3 regions of the Streptomyces sp. NPDC056161 genome follow, and region 2 is predicted to be linked to each of the others. Evidence: riboswitches for the same ligand, from Rfam matches in the RefSeq annotation. Region 2 holds a riboswitch; each other region holds the start of a gene.
What was found. A riboswitch is a leader RNA that binds a small molecule or an ion and turns the genes downstream of it on or off. The one in region 2 is predicted to bind S-adenosylmethionine.
Positions count from the first base shown of each region.

Region 1 (5,274 bases), on a different contig from region 2:
CGACCGCTCGGGGGATGTTCCAGGGCTGCGGACCTTCAGGACGGTCGAGGGGCGGCGGAGCGTGAAGCCGAGCGACTCGTAGAGCCTGATCGCGGGGGTGTTGTCGGCGGCGGCGTGCAGGAACGGCGTGTCGCCGCGTTCGACGAGCCCGTGCAGGTCGGCCCAGGCGGCCGGATCGTCCGGATCGGCGAGGGCGGCGCAGTCGTAGACGTCGGCGGGGTAGCGGGCGGCGCGGCCGGCCCTCCCCCGGCCTTCGGCCGGGGGGGACCCCCATCTCGCTGCGCTCGGCGAAGCGGGCGTGCGGGCCGTCGAGGGCGGCCCACACGGCGTTGTCGAGGATCGCGGCCACCGGGGTTCCGCCTTCGCGGACGTCGGTGTGGAGGGGCACGGAGACGGAGTCCTTTCCTGGTCCGACGGGTGTGCGACCAGGCCGGTATGACGCAGTGTCAGGAGTTGTCCAGTGGCAGACCCGGCGGGTCGACCTCGGACTTGGCGACGGCCTCGCCGGAGAGGTTCCAGGCGGTGAGCCACTTGGCGTACTGGCCGTTGTCGATGAGGTAGTTGATGGCGTCGGCCAGGGGCTTGGCGAGGCCGCTGCCCTTCTTGGCGGTCGCCGCGATCAGGCCCTGGAGCGTCGTGCCGGCGCCGGAGAACCGGCCCGCGACCCGGGTCGCCTGCGGGGTGCCGGCGGTCTTCGCCGCGTGGTAGGAGAGAGCCGGACTGGGGCCGAGGTACACGTCGATCTTGCCGCTGCTCAGGGCGAGGTAGAGGCTGTTGTTGTCCTGGTAGTACTTGACGGTGAGGTTCTTGCCCTCCTTCGCCAGCTTCGCCTTCCACTCCAGGAGGATCTTCTCCTGGTTGGTGCCGCTGCCGACGGAGACCGTCCTGCCGGCGAGGTTCTCGTAGTCGTCGTCGAAGTTCCAGGTGCTGTCCTTGCGCACCTCGAAGGCGAGGTCGTCCTTCCGGTAGGAGGCGAACTCGTACTTCTTCTTGCGTTCCTCGGTGACGGTGATGTTGGCGAAGCCGACGTCGGACTTGCCGCTGTCGATGGCGATGAACATGTTCTCCCACGTCGCCTGCTGGAACTCGGGTTCGAGGCCGAGGACGGCGGCCACCAGTCGGGCGAGGTCGACCTCGCAGCCGGTGAGCGTCTTCTGGTCGCTGCCCACATAGCCGAGCGGCGCGGAACCGGCGGGCAGGGTGCCGGACGCGATCACCAGCTTGCCGGTCTTCTTGAGGGCGGCGGGCAGCTGCGCGCTGATGGACTTCACCTCGGAGACCTTCAAGGTGGTCTCCTTGGCCGCGCCGTTGGACAGCAGACCTATGGTGACCGAGCCCGCGGGGTCGGTGGTGGCGGCCTCGCTGTCGCCCCCGCAGGCGGCGAGGACCGGGGCGAGGGTGGCGGCGGCCGCCGCCGCGGTGACGCCGCGTATCAGGCCGCGTCGGGAGAGCTGGGTGGGCATGGCTGTCCTTCGTCGCTGGGTGAGGGTGAGGGGTGAGGGTGAGGGTGAGGGTGAGGGTGAGGGTGAGGGGTGAGGGGTGAGGGGTGAGGGGGGAAGCCGGCGCGGACCTGCGGTGGTGCGTGCCGGTGGCAGGGGGTGGTGCCGGGTGGTACGAGGGCGGTGCCGACGCCGGTCCGGCGGCGGTCACAGGACCTTGCTCAGGAAGTCCCTGGTGCGCTCGTGCCGGGGTCGGTCCAGGATGTCGGCGGGCGGGCCCTGTTCGACGATCCGGCCGCTGTCGATGAAGACGATCCGGTCGGCGACCTCGCGGGCGAAGCCGATCTCGTGGGTGACGATGACGAGGGTGGTGCCGCTGGTCGCGAGGTCCTTGATGACGGAGAGCACCTCGCCGACGAGTTCCGGGTCGAGCGCCGACGTCGGTTCGTCGAACAGGATGATGCCGGGGCGCAGCGCGAGGGCACGGGCGATGGCGACGCGCTGCTGCTGGCCGCCGGACAACTGCCGCGGGTAGGCGCCCGTCCGGTCGCCGAGTCCGACCCGGCCGAGCAGGTCGCGGGCCAGCTCCTGGGCCTTGGACCTGGACAGCCGCCCGGTGGCCACGGGGGCGGCGGCGACGTTGTCGAGCACGGTCAGGTGCGGGAAGAGGTTGAAGTTCTGGAAGACGAAGCCGATCCGGCCGCGCTGGGCCAGGATGGCCCGTTCGCTCAGTTCCTTGAGCCGGTCCCCGCTGCGTCGGACGCCGATCAGTTCGCCGCCGACGCTGACGTGTCCGATCTCGGGTTTCTCCAGGTGGTTGATCACCCTCAGCAGCGTGGACTTGCCGGATCCGGACGGGCCGATTATGACGGTGACCTCGCCGGGACGCACGGTCAGGTCGATGCCGTCGAGGACGCGATGGGCGCCGTACCACTTGTGCACGTTGTGCACCTCCAGGGCGACGGGGGCCTGGGCCTGCCCGGTGGGCGTGACGGCGGACGTGGCGGCGGTCATACGGCGGCCTCCCGGCGCAGTCGGGCACGCAGTGCGGTGAGCCCGGAGCGGGCCCGTTGCAGGGGGGTCGGCGGCAGGGTCCGGGTGGCGCCCCGGGCGAAGTGCCGCTCGACGTAGAACTGGACGACGGACACCGCGCTGGTGAGGATCAGGTACCAGACGGTGGCCACCAGCAGCAGCGGCACGATGTCGCCGGGATAGGTGCTGCCCATGGTCTGGACCGAGCCGAACAGGTCGAGCAGCGACACGTAGAACACCAGGGACGTGCTCTTGACCAGGCCGATGAGCTGGTTGACGTAGTTCGGCGTGATGGACCTGAGGGCCTGCGGGAACACGATCCGGGTGAACTGGTAGCCCTTCGGCAGGCCGAGCGCGGCGGCGGCCTCGTGCTGGCCCTGGTCGACGGAGAGGATGCCGCCGCGGACCACCTCCGCCGCGTACGCCGCCTCGTTGAGGCTGAGGCCGACCACGGCCACCACCATGTCGGTGGCCAGCTTCGACTCGTCGAAGCTGACGAAGGAGGGACCGAAGGGGACGCCGAGACCCACCGTCCGGTACAGGGCCGAGAAGTTGTAGAGGAAGATCAGTACGACGATCAGCGGCACGGACCGGAACAGCCAGGTGTACGTCCAGCTGACGGCGCGCAGCACGGGGCTGCCGGAGAGCCGGCCGAGCGCCAGCAGGATGCCACCGAGCAGGCCCAGCACGGCGCTGAACGCGGTGACTTCGAGGGTGATGAGGAGCCCGTCGAGGATGCTGGGCCGAAGGAACCAGTAGCGGAAGCGGTCCCATTGGTAGAAGGGATTCGTGGCCAGTCCGTGCGCGATCTGCGCCACGAGCACCAGCACGACGGCCGAGGCGATCCACCGGCCGGGCCTGCGCAGCGGTACGACTCGCTGCGCGGACAGGGGTTTTGACGGTGTGTCGGCTGACGGCGGCGCGGTGACGGACACGGCGCCGCCCGGGGGTTCGGACATGACGGGCTCCGGCGGGTTCGGACACCCCCGGGGGCGGAGCCGGATCGGCATGGCCACGGCGACGGCACTACGGCGCGGCGCGGCACACGGAACGGCACGGGAACCGGGAGCTGGGCGGGCGGGGGCACACCACTGGGTGGGCGGGCGCGGGGATCGCGGGGGCTGGAAGTGCTGTCAGCCCCGGCAGCGGGCACGGCCCGGCGCGGTACACAGTGCGCTGTTCACGCGGAGCAGATCGACCGTCCGGTCGGCGACGAGCAGCCCGGCGTACGGATGTACGCAGCTCTGGGGGCGGCCGAGGGCCGTCCGGGGAGCTGCGTACATGTCCGTCACTCGCATTTCTGGCCGCTGCGGGCCCTCGCGCTTACCGAAACGTCATCCGGTCCGGTCCTCACCTGGGGCACCCCACCGCGGTGCGAGGGTTGCCGGTCAGCAAGCCAGGGCTTGTCGCTGACGCTCATGACCGTTCTGAGCGGTAAGTAAGACAGTCCGCCGGGTTTATGTCAACGTCCGTCCGCGGACTGGACCGGCCGCCGGCCCCGCTCACCTGTGCCGGGAGCCGGGGGCGGCGGCCGTGTGGTGCGCCCAGTCCAGGATCTGGACGGCCGAGCCGGCCGCTTCGAGACCCGCGCAACGGGCGTGGTGGCGGCGGGCGATGCCGTCCAGGTCGAGGTGGGCGCCGAAGGCCGGCCGGGCGGCGAGGCGCCTGGCGTGCGCCCACAGCGCCGGGTGGCCGGCCACCCGGTGCACCGCGGCGGCGTCGAGGTGGTGGCGGTGCACGGTGTCGAGTTGGACCAGGGCGACCCACAACTCGACGTCGGCGGCGGTGAGTCCGTCGCCGACCAGGAACTCCCGCCCGGTCAGGCGCCGTTCCAGGCGGGCCAGGGTGTCGGTCAGGACGTCGAGCGCGGCGGCCCGTTCGGCCGGTTCGGCGCCGACCCGGCCCGCGCGCTGTGCGGCCGCCTCGATGCCCTGCGCGCACAGCCGTTCCACCTCCTCGATCTCGGTCTCGGCGCCGCTCGGGTAGAGCCGGGCGCGCCCGTCGCCGAAGCACCGGTCGAGGTCGCGCAGGATGTCGGGGGCGTGGCTGCTGACGATCCGCCCGGACCAGTCGTCGCTGAGCACCGGCGCCAGGGCCGGTCCGGCGTAGCGGTGCGCGCTGGCCTCGTACAGCGGGCGCAGCGCCGAGTGGCCGCCGCCGGGACAGTCGGGGACGGCGGTGAGGAAGGTGATGGGACAGATGTCGTCCAGGGCGAGGAGGCTGTGCCCCACCGCGATCCGCAGGCCGTCCGGGCAGGCGGTGGTGAGGTGGAGCCGGTAACGGCGTGGCACGGCGTAGTGGCCGCTGTGGGCGTCCCGGCCGATCCTGCCCCGGAAGCGGGCCGACCGCTGGGCGGACGGGACGGCGGCGAGTGGCGTGCTGGACACGGACATGTGTCTCCCCGGGTGCGGGCGCGCGGCGTACCGCGGCGCAGCGTCATCGGTCGATGGGTGCGAGGGGGCCTGTGTCGGCCGGGGCGGTAGGGAGCCGGTCAGGCCGGACGGCCGATCGCGCTGCAGACGCGCTGGAGGTCGATGTGACGGCGGGACGTCAGCAGCGGGAGCGAGGGCGCGCGGCCGCTGCGGCCGGTGCTCGTCCCACGGCGCGTCATTCTTCCCTACCTTTTCACTAGGATTCCCTTCTGGAGTGTCGATCGGCCTCCGCACGGCGTCAAGGGGGCGTCCGCCGCCCGGACACCGGCAGCCACGTCCGGCCCAACGGCTTCCCGCCGACGGCGGAACGGTACGGGCCGGCGCCCGCCCGGCACGGACCACCACCACCGCCACCATCGCAACCGTCACCA
Region 1 is NZ_JBHJUV010000011.1:70,210-75,483, reverse strand. It holds partial or broken gene ACFC09_RS12725 (GNAT family N-acetyltransferase) at 1-388, opposite strand, end outside; gene ACFC09_RS12720 (transporter substrate-binding domain-containing protein) at 447-1,463, opposite strand; gene ACFC09_RS12715 (amino acid ABC transporter ATP-binding protein) at 1,647-2,453, opposite strand; gene ACFC09_RS12710 (amino acid ABC transporter permease) at 2,450-3,430, opposite strand; SAM riboswitch class IV at 3,786-3,895, opposite strand; gene ACFC09_RS12705 (glutathione S-transferase C-terminal domain-containing protein) at 3,974-4,858, opposite strand; gene ACFC09_RS12700 (putative leader peptide) at 4,963-5,082, opposite strand.
Region 1: it holds a riboswitch for S-adenosylmethionine, as region 2 does, so the genes downstream of both, ACFC09_RS12710 (amino acid ABC transporter permease) here and ACFC09_RS39230 (aminotransferase class V-fold PLP-dependent enzyme) in region 2, are expected to answer to the same signal.

Region 2 (5,274 bases):
GCCTCCCTCGCTCAGGAGTCGGCACCCGGCCTGTCCACCAGTTCCACCTGGTCCACTGCGTTGCACCAGCGGCAGCGCACCGACTCGATGGTCTCACTGACCACCTCGCGCTCCTCGACCTTCGGCTCGCCGGCGAGGTCCAGGTGGACGTACTCGACGACCTTCGACGCGCGTGTGACGTCGAAACGCGTGAGGTTGCCGCAGAGGGTGCAGCGCCAACGCGTCGTGGCGGTCGGCAGGGGAACCGGCATCGCGACCGTTCGCCTCCTTCTAGTCTCCGTGACGCGCGGTCTGCCCGGCACGTGTGGCTCGTAACCCTACGGCCTGGCGGGTACTCGCCGCCCGTTCGTCCATGGCGGCGAGGCGGTCTGTGCTACTGCGTCCCCTTACGTCATGCTCTGTAGCCATGATCAGCAACTGGAGCGCGACGGCCCGGCGGATCTACCGAGCGGTCCGCGGCTCGTCGGCGCCGATGACGCACGTCCTGATCGCCCTGTGCTGCCTGATCTTCCTGATCGGGCCCGCGTCCGGCTTCAATCCGACGTACGGCACCGGTGACGAGCTGCTGGCCGCCCAGCGGGCCTACTTCCGGCGCTGGGGCGTCATCCCCACGGACCTGTTCGCCGGCCCGGTCGGTGACGCCCTCACCCCCGCCACGGCCCTGTTCGTGCACGGCAGCTGGGTGCATCTGCTCGGCAACATGCTGTTCCTCTACGTCTTCGGAGTGATGACCGAGGAACGGATGGGCCGCGTCCAGTTCACCCTGTTCTACGTCGGCTGCGGATATCTGGCGCTGATCGGCTACGCCGCCGCCAACGCCGCCTCCCAGCAGTCCCTGGTCGGCGCCTCCGGGGCGATCTCCGCGGTCCTGGGAGCTTTCCTGTACCTGTTCCCCGGCGCCCGTGTCACCAGTCTGCTCCCTTTCCTGTTCTTCCTCCCGCTGCGCTTTCCCGCCTGGGTCGTCCTGCCCTTCTGGGCGGCCCTGCAATGGGCGGCGGCCCGGCAGGCCACCGAGGGGCCCGGGGTGGCCTATCTGGCCCATTTGGTGGGCTTCTCGCTGGGCTTCGTCTTCGCCTGGGTGCGGTTCGGGCGTGCGGCTAGAGTGAAGGCCGCCCCAGCTCCGGCTCCCGAGGGAGAGAACCAGCCGTGATCACCGCGATCGTGCTCATCAAGACCAGCGTGGACCGGATCCCCGAGATCGCCGAGCAGATCGCCGGGCTGGACAGCGTCAGCGAGGTCTTCTCGGTCACCGGCACCTACGACCTGATCGCCATGGTCCGGGTCGGGCAGCACGAGGACCTCGCCGAGGTCATCCCCGGCCGCATCAGCAAGATCCAGGGCGTGCAGGCCACGGACACCCACGTCGCCTTCCGTACGTACTCCCAGCACGACCTGGAAGCGGCCTTCGCCATCGGACTGGACAGCTGACCGGCCCCGAGGGGCCGGTCAGCGGGTTCCGGGAGCCGGTCAGGACGCCGGGACGCAGCGGCCGTCCACGGTGCGGTACTGCCACTTCGCGCCGTCGCGGACCAACTCCCTGACGGCGGTCACGAACCGCTCCACGTGCTCGTCCGGCGTACCCGCGCCGAAGCTGACGCGCACGGCGTTGAGGGACTTCTCGCCCGGTGCCGCCTCGGGGGCACCGCACTCGCCCTGGGACTGCGGATCGGTGCCCAGCAGGGTGCGGACGAGGGGGTGGGCGCAGAACAGCCCGTCGCGGACGCCGATGCCGTACTCGGCGGAGAGCGCCGCGGCGAAGTGGGAGCTGTTCCAGCCCTCGACCACGAAGGAGAGCACGCCCACCCTGGGGGCGTCGTCGCCGAACAGGGACAGCACCCTGACCTCGGGGACCTCGGCGAGACCCGCGCGGACCGTGTCGATCAGGTGCCGCTCACGGGCGACCAGGGTGTCGAAGCCGGCCTCGGTGAGCGCCTTGCAGGCGGAGGCGACGGCGTAGGCGCCGATCACGTTCGGCGAGCCGGCCTCGTGGCGGGCGGCCGTCTCGTGCCACTCCACGGCCACGCCCCCGTCCGCCCGCCGGGTGACCGTACGGCTTGCCCCGCCGCCCGCGAGGTACGGCTCCGCCGCGCGCAGCCAGTCGGCGCGGCCGGCCAGCACGCCGGCGCCGAAGGGGGCGTACAGCTTGTGCCCGGAGAAGGCGACCCAGTCGACGTCGAGGTCGCGCACCGACACCGGGTGGTGCGGGGCGAGCTGGGCGGCGTCCAGGACGATCCGGGCGCCGTGCTCATGGGCGGCGGCGGCCAGCTCGCGCACCGGCCACAGCTCACCGGTGACGTTGGAGGCGCCGGTGACGCAGACCAGGGCCGGGGCCTGCGGGTCACGCTCGCCCAGCGCCCGCCGGAGGGTCGCGACGGCCTGTGCCGGGGTGTCGGGCGCGTCGAGATAGCTGACCCGGGCGTTCTTCCAGGGCAGCAGGGAGGCGTGGTGCTCGGTCTCGAAGACGAAGACCTGGCAGTCGGCCGGGACCACGGCGGCGAGGAGGTTGAGCGAGTCGGTGGTGGAGCGGGTGAAGATCACCTGGTCGTCGGCGCGGCAGTCCAGGAACCCGGCGACGGTCGCGCGGGCGTTCTCGAACAGGTCGGTGGACAGCTGCGAGAGGTAGCCGGCGCCGCGGTGCACGCTGCCGTAGTAGGGGGCGTACGCGGCGACGTCGTCCCAGACGCGCTGGAGGGCGGGGGCGCTGGCCGCGTAGTCGAGCGCGGCGTAGGTGACCTCGCCGCCGGTGACGAGCGGGACGGTGACGTCGCGGCCCAGCACGGGCAGCGGGGCGCACACGGACGGGGCGGAGGCAGCGGTGGAGACGGACGTGGAGACGGACATGGCACAACTCCCGTGAAGGCAGGCGGAATTCACCGCGCGAGCACCAGTACGCACCGGTACGACGGGTGCGGCTCAGCGCGGGAAGGAAAAAAGGGGGTGCGGAGGCGGGGCTCTGCGGCCCTATCGCATTCGCTTGCTCACGGGTGGCTCCCTCGGCGTCCAGGACCCCTGGATTCCACGAGGGGTCCGCGCTTGCCGCAGACCTCGCTGCCTACGGCCTGGTCTTCACCCGGGGCACCCCGCCACGGACGGAGGGTTGCCGGACAGTCGGCCGGGGCCGAATGACTGTCACTCATGACCTGGACGGAAAAATACGCGGGTGATCGATCGCCCGCAACTCGTGTCCGGATGACGGGACGCACACACGCGTGGGCGCGGCCCCGTCAGCGGACGAGGCGCCGGTGCGATCGCCGCGCCCAGCGCGCGCCGACCAGCAGGAGGTCGGCCACGAAGACCACCACGCCGATGACCAGAAGATAGGTCAGTCCCTGCACCACCGTGCCGACCAGTCCCAGGACGACCGCCACGAGGATCAGGAACAGGAAGAACGCCAACACGGGCGGCCACCTCCTCGGTTCGGCCTCAGCGGCGCGCGAGGCGGCGCCCGCGGTCGGCGCCGGGCTCGTAGGGCCGGTCGTAGTGCTTGAAGATCTCTTCCTCGCGGGCCGCCGGCAGGACGCCGTCCGTGCCGATCGACGGCGCCTTCCTCACCTGCCCCTTCGTGTACGCCACCCGCACGTATCCGGGTCCTACGGTCGCCTCGTCGACAGGGACGAAGACGAGTCGCTGCCGAGTGGGCAGCCCGGTACGGACGGTGGCCACGGACGGCGCGTCGGTGGTGGTGTCCACGTAGACCCCTTCCAGAGCACCGATCTTGCGGCCCTCGGGGTCGATCACGTCACGGTTGCGCCACTCGCGGATATCGGCTGGATGGATCATGCCTGGCTCCTTGCGGCCCGCCGGGGACTCTCCTGTGCCCCACTGTACTATGACCAGTTTGACCTGGTATTTCCCGTGAGCCGTCCGGGTGCTGGTGCCGTGACCGGAAGGGTCTGCCGGGTCCGTGGCCGGAAAGGTTTGCCGGGTCGCGGCCCTAGGCGTGACTGGCGCTCACCCAGCGGTCCAGGGAGTGCCTGGCCGCGCCCGAGTCGATCGACTCCGCGGCCTTGGCCATGGCGGCGCGGATCTGCTCCACCAACGGCCCGTCCCCCGGCTCCAGGGCCACCAGGGCCGCCGCCGAGTTCAGCAGGACGGCATCCCGTACCGGACCCGGCTCGCCGTCCAGCAGGCGGCGGGCCACCGCCGCGTTGTAGGCGGGGTCGGCGCCGCGCAGGGCCTCCACCGGCACCAGGTCCAGACCGACGTCCCGCGGGTCGAAGACCTGCTCGGTCACCTTGCCGTCACGCACCACCCACACCCGTGAGGTGGCGGTGGTCGTCAGTTCGTCGAGGCCGTCGTCCCCCCGGAAGACCAGTGCGGACGAGCCGCGCTCGGCCAGCACGCCGGCGATGAGCCCGGCCATCCGGGTGTCGAAGCAGCCGATCGCCGAGGCACCGACCCGGGCCGGGTTGGTCAGCGGGCCGAGGAGGTTGAACGAGGTCGGGATCCCGAGGTCGCGCCGGACCGCGCCGACGAACCGCATCGAGGGATGGAAGACGGTCGCGAAGCAGAAGGTGATCCCGGCCTCCTCGACCACCCGGGCCACCTGTTCGGGCGTCAGATCCAGGTTGACGCCGAGCTGTTCGAGCACGTCGGACGATCCGCTCGCGGAGGACGACGCCCGGTTGCCGTGCTTGACGACCTTCGCGCCGGTCCCCGCGATCACGATGGAGGACATCGTCGAGATGTTGACCGTACGGGCCCGGTCGCCGCCCGTGCCGACGATGTCGACGGCCGGCCCGGGGATGTCCAGCGGCTTGGCGTGCGCGTACATCGCCTCGACGAGGCCGGTGATCTCCTCGACCGTCTCCCCCTTGGCCCGCATGGCCACCAGGAAACCGGCGATCTGGGCGTCCGCGGCCTCGCCGCGCATGATGCGGTCCATGGCCCAGGCCGTGTCACCGGTACTCAGGTCGTGGCCGCGCAGCAGCGCGCTCAGCAGGTCGGGCCAGGAACGGCCCGCCGCGGTGTCGCCTCCAGCGGGGTTCACAGCGCTCATCAGCCGCTCCTGGGTCGTGGACGGGTGCGGACGGGTGGTGTCCGGTCCGGGTCCCCACCCTATCCATCCCGGCATACGACGAGGGGTCCCGTCCGGCGTTCGGACGGGACCCCTCGCGTGTGGCGTGGTGTGCGCAGCGATCAGTGGTGGCCGTGGCCGCTCGTGATCTCCTTGTACTCCTCGACGGTGGGCTTCGGGATCTGGGAGTCCTCGCCGTAGTAGGCGTCGCTGAGCTTGGCGCGCAGCTTCTCGGAACCCTTCACCTTCCGCTCGAC
Region 2 is NZ_JBHJUV010000066.1:25,832-31,105, forward strand. It holds gene ACFC09_RS39215 (hypothetical protein) at 12-251, opposite strand; gene ACFC09_RS39220 (rhomboid family intramembrane serine protease) at 407-1,150, shown strand; gene ACFC09_RS39225 (Lrp/AsnC family transcriptional regulator) at 1,147-1,428, shown strand; gene ACFC09_RS39230 (aminotransferase class V-fold PLP-dependent enzyme) at 1,468-2,841, opposite strand; SAM riboswitch class IV at 3,025-3,141, opposite strand; gene ACFC09_RS39235 (hypothetical protein) at 3,225-3,398, opposite strand; gene ACFC09_RS39240 (PRC-barrel domain-containing protein) at 3,424-3,780, opposite strand; gene trpD (anthranilate phosphoribosyltransferase) at 3,935-4,999, opposite strand; gene ACFC09_RS39250 (cytochrome bc complex cytochrome b subunit) at 5,140-5,274, opposite strand, start outside.

Region 3 (5,274 bases), on a different contig from region 2:
ACCCGGCCTGCGGGCCTCACCGACCCGGTCCTTCATTGTCACTCTCACCTTCAGAGTGCTAACGCCAATGATTAGCACTCGGGTGGGTCGAGTGCAAGGCGCGCCCGCGAAGCGGGCTCCAAGGGGTGGTGGTCGGGTGACGGGTGGGAGCAAGGCGCGCCCGCGAAGCGGGCTCCAAGGGGTGGTGGTCGGGTGACGGGTGGGAGCAAGGCGCGCCCGCGAAGCGGGCACCGAGGGGTCCGAAGGGGAGAGCGGTCGGCTTCCGGCGTGCCGGGGGTGCGTCAGCCGTGCGCGAACACGCGTCGGCGCGCGCCCGTACGGCGACGGGAGCGGGCAACGGGGAATCAGGTGCCGGAACAGGTGCCGGAACAGGCGCCGGGAACAGGTGCCGGGACGGCGCCGGGAACGGATGACGACTCCGGCGCAGGACATAAGGACATGGCGAAGGACCCGTACCCGTAAAGGTGCGGGTCCTTCGCGACAAGAAAATTCAGGCGGTGACGCGAACCATGTCGGCCTGCGGGCCCTTCTGACCCTGCGAGATCTCGAACTCGACCCGCTGGCCCTCTTCCAGGGTGCGGTAGCCGTCCATCTGAATGGCGCTGTAATGGACGAAGACGTCCGCACCACCGTCGACCGCGATGAAGCCGTACCCCTTCTCCGCGTTGAACCACTTGACGGTGCCCTGAGCCATGCCTAACTCCCCTATTACTGGCCCTTGCACAGATCCACACCTCGCGGACCCGGGTCAGACCTCACCCCCCAAGGTTTGGGGGCGTGCGCCGGAACGCGTCGACCGCGGCTGAATGTATCTGTCCAACTGCCGTCTGCAACAGGTCAATCGGACGAGAAATCTGGACGTACCCGGTCGGGAATCTCCCGAGAATTCACCAGAATTCAGGGCAAGTCGGGCCTCATAAAAGGAGTAAAAGCCACAAAAAACGCGCACAGATTGGCGACTTCTTGCGGGGCGCGCGGAATGATTTCCAGGGACCGCGCCCCGGGCGTGGGGCTCGCGTTCCCCAACTCTACCGCGCTCAACCCCACTGAATTGCCCCCTCCGCTTCTCTCACGGAGGGGGCGATCCGATGAACAGTCGGTGACAGGCGTAACCGAAGGTAACGAGGGGTCAGCCGCCGGCCACGGCCGGGATGATGGAGACGCCCGCGCCCTCCGGGGTGACGGTCTGGAGGCCCTGCTCGAAGCGGACGTCGTCGTCGTTCACGTACACGTTGACGAAGCGGCGCAGTTGGCCCTGGTCGTCCAGGACCCGGGCGGCGATGCCCGTGTGGTTCTTCTCCAGGTCGGCGATCACCTCACCGAGGTTGGCGCCCTCGGCGCTCACCTCGGCCTGACCTCCGGTGTAGGTGCGCAGAATGGTGGGGATACGAACGGTGACGCTCATGCGGTGTGACCTCCGGTCGGGTGCACAGGTGGTGCGGCGGGGAAGGGGAGTGACGGGCTCCGCCGGCTCGCGGCGCGCATACGACCTCGGATGCGGCCTCGGACGCGGACTCGGTCAGGACCGGCCGACGGCGCGCCGCCGTTCATGCGGAACCGCCAGTCATGCGGAACCGCCGGTCATACGGAGCCGCCGGTCATGCGGAGCCGCCGGTCATGCGAGGCCGGCCGCTCGGAAGGAGTCCAGGTTCGGACGGATGGTGGCGGTCAGGCCGGTGCCGGCCACCGCGTCGAGGGTCTTGAGGCCGTCGCCGGTGTTGAGGACGACCGTGGTGAGCGCGGGGTCGAGGACGCCGTTCTCGATCAGCTTCTTCGCCACGCCGACGGTCACCCCGCCGGCCGTCTCCGCGAAGATGCCCTCGGTCTGCGCCAGCAGCTTGATCGCGTCGACGATCTGCTCGTCCGTGACGTCCTCCACGGCGCCGCCGGTGCGGCGCGCGATGTCGAGGACGTAGGGGCCGTCGGCCGGGTTGCCGATCGCCAGGGACTTGGCGATGGTGTTCGGCTTCTGCGGCCGGACCACCTCGTGTCCGGCCTTGAACGCGGCCGACACCGGCGAGCAGCCCTCGGCCTGCGCGCCGAAGATCTTGTAGGGCCGGTCCTCGACGAGACCCAGCGCGATCAGCTCCTTCAGACCCTTGTCGATCTTGGTGAGCTGGGAGCCGGAGGCGATCGGGACGACGATCTGGTCGGGCAGCCGCCAGCCGAGCTGCTCGCAGATCTCGTACGCCAGGGTCTTGGAGCCCTCCGCGTAGTACGGCCGCAGGTTGACGTTGACGAAGCCCCAGCCCTCGCCGGCCGGGTCGCCGATCAGCTCGGAGCAGAAACGGTTCACGTCGTCGTAGGTGCCCTCGATGCCGACGAGGTCACCGCCGTAGACCGCGGCCATGACGACCTTGCCCTGCTCCAGGTCGTGCGGGATGAACACGCAGGAGCGCAGGCCCGCGCGGGCGGCGGCGGCGCCGACGGCTCCGGCCAGGTTGCCGGTCGAGGAGCAGGAGAGGGTGGTGAAGCCGAAGGCGCGCGCCGCCTCCAGCGCCTGGGCGACCACCCGGTCCTTGAAGGAGTGGGTCGGGTTGCCGGAGTCGTCCTTGACGTACAGGCCGCCGGTGACGCCCAGCTCGCGGGCCAGGTTGTCGGCCTGGACCAGCTTGGTCCAGCCGGGGTTCAGATTCGGCTTCTCGGCCACGTCCGCGGGGACGGGCAGCAGCGGCGCGTAGCGCCAGATGTTCGCGGGTCCCGCCTCGATCGTGCGGCGCAGTTCCTCGGTGTCGTACGCCGAGTAGTCGTACGCGATCTCCAGCGGGCCGAAACACTCCTCGCAGGCGAACACCGGGCCGAGCGGTACCCGGTGACCGCATTCGCGGCAGCTCAGGGCAGCGGCGGGGCCGAGGTCGACGGTCGGGTTCGTGGTGCTTGCAACGGTCTGCACAGCCATGTGAGGCGAGGCCCTTTCTCCTCATCTTCCCCACGACGCATCTCGCCGTGAGACGGAATTGGCACCTTCCCGAGCCGGGAGCCTCGCGAGAACGATCGGATTGCGCTGCGATCAGTACGAGTACCGACTGGAGGGTTGCCGGGGCTTCATCGGGCCGTGTCCCTCTGCCCCTCTGGATGAGCTGTATGCGGTTGTGTACACCGATGACCCCCGACATGCGATGGTCATCCGCGTTGTTCAAGACTGTAACCGAAGGCCAGGACAGTTGAGATAGTCGTCCGAACCGCGAGATGGGTCACACACGCACCTGGTGTGATCACGACAGTGAGGAGCCGCCGACCGTGCTGGAAGAAGTGGAACGCTGGCTGGCCACCCGCTCCTGGTCCGTGACCGATCGACCGCTGCACAAGATACTCGCCGCGAAACAACGCACCGGCCTGTCGGTCTCCGTGGTCCTGCCCGCGCTCGACGAGGAGGCGACGGTCGGCGCCATCGTCGCCGCCGTCCGGCACGACCTCATGCTGCGGGAGGTGCCGCTGGTCGACGAGATCGTCGTCGTCGACTCGGGATCCACCGACCGCACCTCCGAGGTGGCCGCCGCGGCGGGCGCCCGGGTGGTGCACCGCGACGACATCCTGCCCCGGCTGCCCACCGTCCCCGGCAAGGGCGAGGTGCTGTGGCGCTCGCTGCTGGTCACCAGCGGGGACATCGTCTGCTTCGTCGACGCCGACCTGCGGGACTTCTCCTCCGACTTCGTCACCGGGATCGTCGGCCCGCTGCTCACCGAGCCGGACGTCGACCTGGTCAAGGCCATGTATGACCGCCCGCTGGCCGGCGCGGCCGGGCAGGGCGGCCGGGTCACCGAGCTGATGGCCCGCCCGCTGCTCAACATGCACTGGCCGCAGCTGGCCGGTTTCGTGCAGCCGCTCGGCGGCGAGTACGCGGCTCGCCGCTCGCTGCTGGAACAGCTGCCGTTCCCGGTCGGGTACGGCGTCGAGCTGGGCATGCTGGTCGACGCCCTGCACCTGGTGGGCCTGGACGCGCTCGCCCAGGTCGACGTGGGTGTGCGCAAACACCGGCACCAGGACGGGCAGGCGCTCGGCCGGATGGCCGCGGCGATCTACCGCACCGCCCAGCTGCGACTGGCCCGCGGACACCTGGTACGGCCGCGCCTCACCCAGTTCGAGCGGGGCGAGGACGGTTTCGAGCCGCACACCCACGCGGTGGACACCGAGGAACGGCCGCCCATGGTGGAGATCGCCGAGTACGCGCGGCGCCAGGTCGCGTGAGCAAGAGAAACTGGCCGTATACGACCGCTGACTGGCCGCAACCGTACGTTTGAGCGTTTCCGGGCCGGGCTAGGTTGAGGCGTATGGCTTCCACGCAGGGTGCTGCCCAGGTGCTGGTCGCGTCCAACCGCGGCCCGGTCTCGTACGGCGTCCGGGAGGACGGCTCGCTGGCCGCCAGGCGGGGCGGCGGCGGGCTGGTCTCCGGGCTGTCGGCGATCGGGCCCGAGGCGGGCGCGCTGTGGGTGTGCTCGGCGCTGTCCGACGGCGACCGGGAGGCGGTGCGGCGCGGTGTGGGCGAGGACGGTGTGCGGATGCTCGCGGTCCCGGCCGACGTGCACGCGGACGCGTACAACGGCATCGCGAACTCGGTCCTCTGGTTCGTCCACCACATGCTGTACCAGACCCCGCTGGAGCCCGTCTTCGACGCGGAGTTCCGCCGCCAGTGGGCGTCGTACGAGACCTACAACCGGGCGTTCGCGGAGGCGCTGGCCGAGGAGGCGGCCGAGGGCGCCGCGGTGCTGGTGCAGGACTACCACCTGTGCCTGGTGCCGGGCATGCTGCGCGAGAAGCGGCCGGATCTCAGGATCGGGCACTTCTCGCACACGCCGTGGGCGCCCGCGGAGTACTTCCGGATGCTGCCGGACGACATCAGGTCACAGCTGGTGCGGGGGATGCTGGGCGCGGACCGGCTCGGCTTCCTGACCTGGCGCTGGGCGCGGGCGTTCATGGAGTGCGCGCAGGCGGCGGGCCCCGGCGTGCGGCGGTTCGGGGCGTTCGGGGCGGAGGCGGAGGCGGAGGCGGAGGCGGGGCCGCGGGGTCTTGAGCACGCGGCCGGTGGCCAGGTGTCCGCCCGCAGGACCGTCGTCGACGTGCACGGCCTCGGCGCCGACCCCGAATTCCTCCGCGCCCGTTCGCACGAGGCGGACGTCGAGGAGCGGATGGCCGCCCTGCGCGCGGAGATCGGCGCGGGACGCCGGACGATCGTGCGGGTGGACCGCACCGAGCTGTCGAAGAACATCGTGCGCGGGCTGCTGGCATACCGGCAGCTCCTCGACGACCACCCCGATTGGCGCGAGCGGGTCGTGC
Region 3 is NZ_JBHJUV010000030.1:53,399-58,672, forward strand. It holds gene ACFC09_RS26260 (cold-shock protein) at 491-694, opposite strand; gene ACFC09_RS26265 (MoaD/ThiS family protein) at 1,130-1,405, opposite strand; gene thrC (threonine synthase) at 1,616-2,899, opposite strand; SAM riboswitch class I at 2,918-3,082, opposite strand; gene ACFC09_RS26275 (glucosyl-3-phosphoglycerate synthase) at 3,241-4,188, shown strand; gene ACFC09_RS26280 (trehalose-6-phosphate synthase) at 4,272-5,274, shown strand, end outside.
Region 3: it holds a riboswitch for S-adenosylmethionine, as region 2 does, so the genes downstream of both, thrC (threonine synthase) here and ACFC09_RS39230 (aminotransferase class V-fold PLP-dependent enzyme) in region 2, are expected to answer to the same signal.